DNA from 2 places in the Paenibacillus amylolyticus genome. Region 2 is predicted to be linked to the other one. Evidence: predicted binding sites of a transcription regulator. Region 2 holds the regulator's gene; the other holds the start of a gene.
What was found. The regulator NrdR, encoded in region 2, represses ribonucleotide reductase genes. The targets are predictions, from matches to a motif close to AACACNATATATNGTGTT.
Positions count from the first base shown of each region.

Region 1 (4,352 bases), 2.7 Mb from region 2:
GGCATATCCGGTGTGCGCATCAGATCTGTCAGTCCCAAAATACCGTTCAAAGGATTGCGAATCTCGTGACTCATTAGCTTCAACATCTGTGTTTTGGTCATAGCCTCAGATTCGGCACGTTCTTTCTCTGCCTGGAGCTGTTCTTGCATTTGTTCCGAATCACTCAATTTCCGCTCCTGAACATGCAACGTGCTTTCCAGATCAACAACATAACCCAGGAATACAGCCATCGCCTTCAGTGTCTTCATATCGGTTTCGCTGATTACATAACCAGGATCATCCATCAGACAGATGGTACCAAATGTTTCGCCCGATCTTCTCATAATAGGCACGCCCACGAAGAAGCGATTGCCAAGTCCGCTCGTAACGCCCATGGATCGTGTCATCGGATGTTCACATGTATCCGGGATCGTAAGCACGTTACCGTTGTCTCTTAATACCAGGCTGCAATATGAATCCGTAAATGGAAGTGCACTGCCTTTAACAACTAACTCTTCCGTACGATTAAAGGCCTCCAAAATGACATTGGTCACCCCGTCATTCGTGGCAACAAAGATGGTATTGACCTTCAATATACCACTTAATACGTCTACGATGTGGGCCGCAGCTTCCTTTATATCTTCATAGAAGCCTCTTGTAATGCCTTCTGCCGTCCCCATGATTCACCCCTCTTATCTTAGCTGCACTTTCAAATCTGTATTTCAGAATGTTTAATCACGTACAGGGGTCATCAAAAATCCGAATAGCTGTCACAATCTATACTTATATGATTAACACCGTAGAAGTATAAGAGAATCATACTCCCTGCCTATTGCCCATTTGTGGACAAAAGCAGGTCTTAAACGGATGGTTTAACGACCGCGAATTCATTGCAACTCGCCTTTTCAGCTTGATTAAAGTCCATCTTGTCCGACTTTGGATATTATACTTGCAGAATAACTAGAAATTATACGCTTCCGCTCAGACTTTGGGAACCTTTATCCGCAGCAATTAAAGGAAAGTCCACTTTGTTCAGTAAGCTGTGTGATCATGATCACACCCAAAAAACCACATATAGTTTATAAATGGATAAGACGAATCTACATATAGTATTTAACGTGAATTGAATGATAACCAAAATCATTTTAGGAGGAACCTTACATGAACATGCTTGAGTATGCCACCCCACCGGCATCCGATCTATTATCCGACCTGGGAAGACGAATTATTGGCGCAGAAGACGCCGATACGCTGAGGGAAAATGCAAATCTGAACGGGGATTCCTTCAGTGGTAAGATGAGCAGGCTCGGTTCGGAGACCGCCAAGTGGCATGCTCTGCGTCATGTGTTGCCGGAAGAGCTTGCCCAAGCTGTAGAGAATGGGGATCTGTATGTACACGATCTGGATCAGTATGCACTTGGAACGACCAACTGTATCTTTATCCCGTTTGACCGTCTCCTTGCTGCGGGTTTCAACACAGGTAACGGATCGGTTCGCACACCTCAGACGATCATGTCTGCCATGGCTCTGGTTGCGATCATCTTCCAATCCCAGCAGAACAGTCAATATGGCGGTGTATCGGCCAATAAAATTGACTGGGATCTGGCCCCTTATGTACAGCGATCGTTCCGCAAACACTACCGCAAAGGGCAACGGCTCTTTGGTGAAAATGTTCTGATCGGGGATGAACAGCTTCATCTGGATAGCATCGAAGCGAAGAATCAATGTCCGCGGGCATATGCCTTCGCCTATGAAGAGACTGAATTGGAGACAGGACAAGCTGCTGAATCACTGATTCATAACCTGAATACGATGAGCAGCCGGGCGGGTGGTCAGATTCCATTTACTTCACTGAACTATGGATTATGTACTTCTGCGGAAGGACGGTTGGTATCACGCTCGTTGCTGGAAGCAACCATTCGAGGCCTGGGCAACGGGGAGACTCCCGTGTTCCCTCAACATATTTTCCAATGTAAACAGGGGATCAATCAGGCTCAAGGAGAGCCGAACTATGATCTGTTCCGGCTCGCAGTCACCTGTTCATCCCGGCGGATGTATCCTAACTTTGTCAATGTGGATGCCTCTTTCAATCTGCCTTTTTATCATCCGGAAGATCCGGATACGATCATCGCAACCATGGGATGCCGCACACGTACACTGGCTGACCGGTTTGGTCGCAATCGTCAAAGTGGTAAAGGTAATCTGTCCTTCAACACCATTAACCTCGTGAAGCTCGGCATACGGTTTGGCATCTGCCAAGGTGCAAGAGCTGTCGCTGACCGAACCGGATTCTATACTGCTTTGGAGTCAGTTATGCATAATGCTGCTTCCGGCCTGCTGCACCGCTACCGAATTCAGACAGCACAGCCTGCCAAGGCATCGGACTTCATGATGCGGGAGGGTGTATGGGAAGGTGGAGAACAGCTTGGCCCGAACGAGCCGGTTGCCGAGCTGTTAAAGCATGGAACATTATCTCTTGGTTTTATCGGTCTCGCGGAATGTATGACAGCTCTCTATGGGCGCCATCATGGGCAGGACCCTCATGTACATCGCGAAGCGCTCAACATTATTCGGACCATGAGAGAGTTCTGTGACCGGATGAGCGAGCAGCATAACTTGAATATCACACTGTTTGCCACACCTGCTGAAGGGTTGTCCGGCAAATTCACGAAGATCGACAGAGAGCGTTATGGCATTATTCCCGGAGTGAATGATCGGGAGTATTATACGAATTCATTCCATATCCCGGTCTACCACACGCTTCCAGCATATCGGAAGATTGAACTGGAGGCCCCATTCCACACTTTATGTAACGCGGGTGCGATCTCCTATGTGGAGCTTGACGGAAACGTTCGGGCCAACACCGCAGCTTTCCTGCGAATTGTACAGTATGCACTTGCGCAGGATATCGGTTATTTCTCCATTAATCATCCAATTGATCGCTGCCCTGCATGTGGTTATGAAGGCGTCATTGGGGATGTATGCCCAAACTGTGGAGCCCACGAGAACCATGTACACTTCCAGCGGTTACGCCGCGTAACTGGCTATCTGACCGGAGATTACAAAGTACGCTTCAATGCTGCAAAGCAGGCCGAAGTGCGGGATCGGGTGAAACACCGGTGAATCTATATGGTTACATCCCGGAATCGGTAAATGAAGGGACCGGCCTGCGTGCCGTGTTGTTCATCAGCGGATGTCTTCACGCCTGTCCGGGCTGCTTCAGTCCGGATTCATGGAGCTTTCGAGCGGGTGAGCCCTTTACAGAGGAGCGGCAACAGCAGATTCTGCATGAAGTGACGACCCATCCGTTACTGGATGGCGTTACGTTGTGTGGTGGTGATCCCTTTTTCTCGGCAGCAGAATGTACGTCTTGGGTTCAGCAGCTCCGCGCTGCACGTCCTGATCTGACGGTATGGGCCTACACGGGATTCGAATATGAAGAACTGATTACCGACCCTGCAAGAGCGGAGCTTGCCCGGTTGTGCGATGTGATTATTGACGGTCGATACGTTGAAGCGGAGCGTGATGTTTCCCTTCCCTTTCGCGGCAGCCGGAATCAGCGTTTGATTGATGTCCGTGCAACACTAGCCACTCGAACCATCGTTACAATGCAGCTCAGTATGCTGTAAACATTGGTTTTATTCCCCTCACCAACTAACAAGGCACGGGTCCCCAGCGGACTCGTGTCTTGTTGGCGTATAGCGGTCTTCTTTAAGAAATAGGTTTTATCCATTCTCTCTATTTTCTTCTCTATTGCATGACGATATATAATATAGATAGTTATTAAGTTAGCATTTAAAATTTAACCGTTTACATAAGGTAACCAGGGAGGAATCATCTTTTATATGGATATTGTTCAAGCATTAATTACATGTATGCCTTTCTTTCGAGATACGATTCGTCAGGATGTAACCCTCTCCGTGATTGATCATGAGAAATTCCTATATTTCTCAGCAGGGGAATCGTTAAAACAACTGAATTATCAACCCGGCGACCCTCTATTGGATGGAAATCGAAATTTTGCTGATCTCAACGGCGGTACAGTCAAACGATTCGATCACTACCCTAAAGATTTATTCGGTGTTCCTTTTGACGTGGCTTTTATCCCCATTAAAAATGAAAAAGGTGAAGTCATCGCCCTGTTTAATCTGCTCTACAGTATGGATGACCAAGACCAGTTGCAACAGCTCATGGATGCTACCGAAAATCTGACTAACCAGTTAATTGACAGTGTACAGCATGTAGCTGCACACTCCGAGGAACTCAGTGCCACAACCGAAGAGATCCGGAACAATTCCAAACAAGCCGTACAGAAATCAGGCAATGTCACTCAGGTCGCCAGTTTCATTCGCGAAATCTCCGAACAAACCAAT
Region 1 is NZ_CP145892.1:6,402,594-6,406,945, forward strand. It holds gene V6668_RS28170 (hybrid sensor histidine kinase/response regulator) at 1-659, opposite strand, end outside; gene V6668_RS28175 (anaerobic ribonucleoside triphosphate reductase) at 1,141-3,102, shown strand; gene nrdG (anaerobic ribonucleoside-triphosphate reductase activating protein) at 3,099-3,608, shown strand; gene V6668_RS28185 (methyl-accepting chemotaxis protein) at 3,825-4,352, shown strand, end outside.
Region 1: V6668_RS28175 (anaerobic ribonucleoside triphosphate reductase) is a predicted target of NrdR. The motif match lies at 1,076-1,093, and genes of this name have one in related genera.

Region 2 (4,352 bases):
GGATCGGAAAAAGCTTGGGAGTATTGTTTTCGAACAACCAGAGGAACGAAAGGCATTGGAGGCTATCACACATCCGGCGATCCGAAAAGAGATGCGCGAACGGGCTGCTGCATACGCGTTGCAACATCCGGATAAACTTGTGGTATCTGATATTCCTTTGCTCTACGAATCAGGTCTGGAGGACGGTTTTGAGGAAGTCATGGTTGTATATGTCCCGAGATCGGTGCAACGAGATCGCTTGATGAGTCGGGATGGAATGACTGCAGCACAGGCTGAGGCTCGAATGGATGTACAGATGGATATTGAGCGCAAAAAACAGCTGGCAGACATTGTTATCGATAACAGCGGCTTATGGTCTGCGACGGAACAGCAAATTGACTCATATCTACAGCGTAAGGGTTTGTTATGAGAATATTGCGTAAGAAACGTGTATTGCTGTTGATGTTTGTTTCCTTTGTACTGGTGTTATTTCTGAATACAAACTGGATGGCATGGTTCTATCCCATACATTATAAGGAAGAGATCCGTGCCCAATCTCAGAGTTATGAGGTTGATCCGTTTCTGATTGCTTCCATTATCAAGGTGGAGACCAATTTTAAGACAAGCAAGGAATCCAAACGAGGTGCCATTGGGCTCATGCAACTGATGCCGGACACGGCGAACTGGATACTGGAACAAGCCAAAATTCCCGACACTTCGCTGGAGGAATTAAAGCACGAGCCAGAACGAAATATTCAGTTAGGCACATGGTATCTGCGGAATCTGTCCGATCAATTTGATGGCAATGAAGCAGTTATGATCGCTGCCTATAATGCGGGTCCAGGCAAAGTAAACAGTTGGCTTAGAGATGGTGTATGGGATGGCTCGTTCGATACGGTGAAAGATATTCCGTTTGGTGAGACGCGTCACTATGTACAAAGAGTCATTTACTATTATAATCAGTATGTAAAGATCTATAATACGTTCTAAGTATATAAGTAGAAGCACAGAGCAGGCCGGTTATTCACCGGCCGCTCCATGCTCCTCTGTGTAGCGTATTACGATGCAGATATTATTGGTATTGACCTGCCAATTGCTGTTCTGCAATTGTTACCAGACGCTTCGTGATGTATCCACCGATCGAACCGTTCTCGTAAGAAGTCATGTTACCTTGGTATCCGTCTTGTGGGATGCTGATTCCGAGTTCTTGAGCAACTTCATATTTCATTTGCTCGAGTGCTGCGGAAGCTTTAGTTACCACCAAGTTGTTGGAGTTACCATTGCTTTGTGCCATTGCTGTTCACCTCCTCGCGGGTTGGTAAAAGTATTATGTGTCGGCAATGCGTTTTTCATTACAAAATCAGTACAGGGAATATGTGGTAAAAAGTAAAACGTGGGAAGTGATCTGTTTTGAAGTGTCCTTATTGCGGTTATATGGGTACCAAAGTGCTTGATTCGCGTCCGGCCAACGAAGCAAAATCCATTCGTCGTCGCCGTGAGTGTGAGCAGTGTGCCCGAAGATTTACAACGTTTGAGATGATTGAGGAGACTCCACTGATCGTCATTAAGAAAGATGGCAGTCGTGAAGAGTTCAGCCGGGACAAAATTCTCCGTGGGCTTATTCGTGCCTGTGAGAAACGTCCAGTCTCCGTAGAGACCCTGGAGATGATGGTATCTGAAGTGGAGAAATCTCTGCGTAATACAGCCGATGCTGAAGTTGAGAGTCGCCAGATTGGTGAGCTGTTGATGGAACAGTTGTTTCCAGTCGATGAAGTGGCGTATGTCCGTTTTGCGTCGGTATACCGCCAGTTCAAAGATATCAATATGTTCATGAAAGAACTGAAATCCCTGTTGTCCAAAGACGATCTGGAGGATTAGTGAAGTTGGTAAAGGGAGAAGAGCAGTCTGGAGTTCCAGTCCGTGTGTACCAGAGAAATCGGTTGTTCTTCTCCAATCACTTTGGATCTTGAGAAAGTGATTGACAGCGAAAGCTGGATTTTATATGATATAGGAGTCGCCTGTGGAACGTAGCAGTGTTGGACAAGTTATCTATTTCATATCCTGGGGCCTTAGCTCAGCTGGGAGAGCGCATCGCTGGCAGCGATGAGGTCAGGGGTTCGATCCCCCTAGGCTCCATAATCAAGAATGCCATCACATTATTGTGATGGCGTTTTTTTGTGCGTGAAATAAATCAAAACATGCATTAATTAATTAGAATTTTTTGGACTTGGGGATGAATATTCTAGATGCAAAAATAGAGGGTTTAAAGTCCTGACTGTGGAGTTGTCAAAAAAAGTACAGTTTGAAAACAAGGAGACCCTACCGGCTGGATATTGTCCAGTCGGTAGGGTCTCCATTTTTCTGTATACGCTTTCAGTCAGCCAGATATTCGACGAATCTTACAAAGATCGTGGCTACTTCGGCACGGGTGGCGGTGGCTTTGGGAGCAAAGAAGTTGTCCGGCTTGCCTACTACAATGCCGGTGCCCCGCAGCGCCTGAACGGCCTCCAACGCCCAAGAGCTGATCTCACTCTCGTCCGTGAAGGACTTAGCGTGGCTTTCAGGCAGCTCATAGCCCTTGTACTTCATGTAGTTGTATAGTATCACCAGCATCTGCTCGCGCGTCATCGGTGAATTGGGGTCAAACAGGTTTGCGTTTGTACCGTTGACTATGCCTTTTTCGGCCGCCCACTCAGCTGCCGCGGTGTACCATTGCCCGTCCGTCACGTCGTTAAAGCGGGAACTCGTGTAGCTGGAGAGGTTTACGTTCTCAAGATTGGCCAGTACCTGCACGAACATTGCACGTGTCATTGCGGTGCCGGGTGAGAACGTTGTGGACGTCGTGCCGTTGAAAAGATCGTATGTGTAGGCGAAATTTATATAGCTGTAGAACCAGTCGTCCATGTTGGCATCCCTGAAAGGATTGCCCGATATCACGAGGAAGCCCAGTGGGGTGGCGTCATCAACCGCCAGCTCCGTACCCTCACGGATGTTCAGCGACATGCCGTTATCTAAGCTAACTTTTGCGCCGCTCGGTCCTATCACAACCGCTCCGCCGCTCCGTATCTTCGATCCGCCATGGATATCCACACGGTTGCCGTTTGGCAGGTTCACATGCGCGTCTTTGCCGCCTACTGTAACCGTACCGTCGCTCGCGATCGTCGAGCCTCCCGAAATGGTCACTGTGCTGTTGCCGCCGGGTAGTGTCACTTCGGCGCTCTTGTCTGCCGGAATGGTTACCTTACCGTTTGAGTCTATCGTTGTGCCTTCAGGTACCTTAATCTTCGTCCCGCCTTTGGTCGCAATCTCGCCGCCACCGGGGAGGGTGGTGTTGCCGTTTTTGTCTGTGACCGCGGGCTTATCCTTCGGTGTATTCACTGTGTAGGTCGACTTCAACGTTCCAGCGTCTGTCCCGGTGCCCGTATTGTCGGTGTTGCCCGTATTACCGATGTTGCCGGTATTTCCGGTGTTTCCGGTGTTGCCCGTATTGCCGCCAGAATCAGGCACAGTGGGAGTCGTCGTCTTCATCGGCGTCGTCGTTGCACTGATCTCCGCGCCGTCGCCCTTTGCATTCACCGCGATGATGGTGAAGTTGTAGCCTTGGCCGTTTGTCAGGTTCTTAAAGGTATATTTGGTCTCCGTCGCATCCAGTGTGACCGGCGTCACGTTGCCATACCATACCTTGTAGCCCAATATCGCACTGCCACCGTCGTCAGCAGGGGCGGTCCAGCTCAATGTGACCTGTCCGTCACCGGCTGTCGCTTTGAAGCCGCTCGGAGCACCGGGCACGACCGGTTTTCTCTGCGCGAACATCCAATCAAAGACGTCTGTGTAGTCATTGTTCCAAGCTGGCAAGTTAGAGGACTGCGCCGTGGGAGCTATGCTCCAATTCCCCATAGTTATCTCGTTGTAAAGAACCGCAGCTTCAACTTCGTGCGCTATGTAATCAGCCAGAACAGGTGTGTTGGCCGGATTCGGCCTCAGATTCGGCTGATCAAATTGATTGTAGGGCCACGTAAGGACCTCATTACTCTCAAAGCGCGAAGCCCTCGCGTTGATCATTTTCGGCATATTGTTATTGATAAAGTTATTGAGGTTAGTCTGGTAGCCTCCAACATTATGAGCATTTAAAAACATCCAATAGGCCAGGTTGTTGTGAGCGTCATTGTCCTTAGCGTTTGGTGAACCGCTTACCGGGGCCATAGGTGCGGCGGCAGCGAAGAAGCCAGGGTAGCTGTTAACTAAGTTGTTCGTATACTGGCCGCCCCAGGAGAAGCCTGCTGCGTAAACACGATTAGGGTCTACTTCGCCGCTGGCAATCAGGGCGTCTATGACCTTCTTAACATTCTCGGTTGAGGGAACAGATACGCCAT
Region 2 is NZ_CP145892.1:2,179,100-2,183,451, forward strand. It holds gene coaE (dephospho-CoA kinase) at 1-409, shown strand, start outside; gene V6668_RS09930 (lytic transglycosylase domain-containing protein) at 406-969, shown strand; gene V6668_RS09935 (alpha/beta-type small acid-soluble spore protein) at 1,052-1,273, opposite strand; gene nrdR (transcriptional regulator NrdR) at 1,390-1,857, shown strand; tRNA gene V6668_RS09945 (tRNA-Ala) at 2,043-2,115, shown strand; gene V6668_RS09950 (S-layer homology domain-containing protein) at 2,353-4,352, opposite strand, start outside.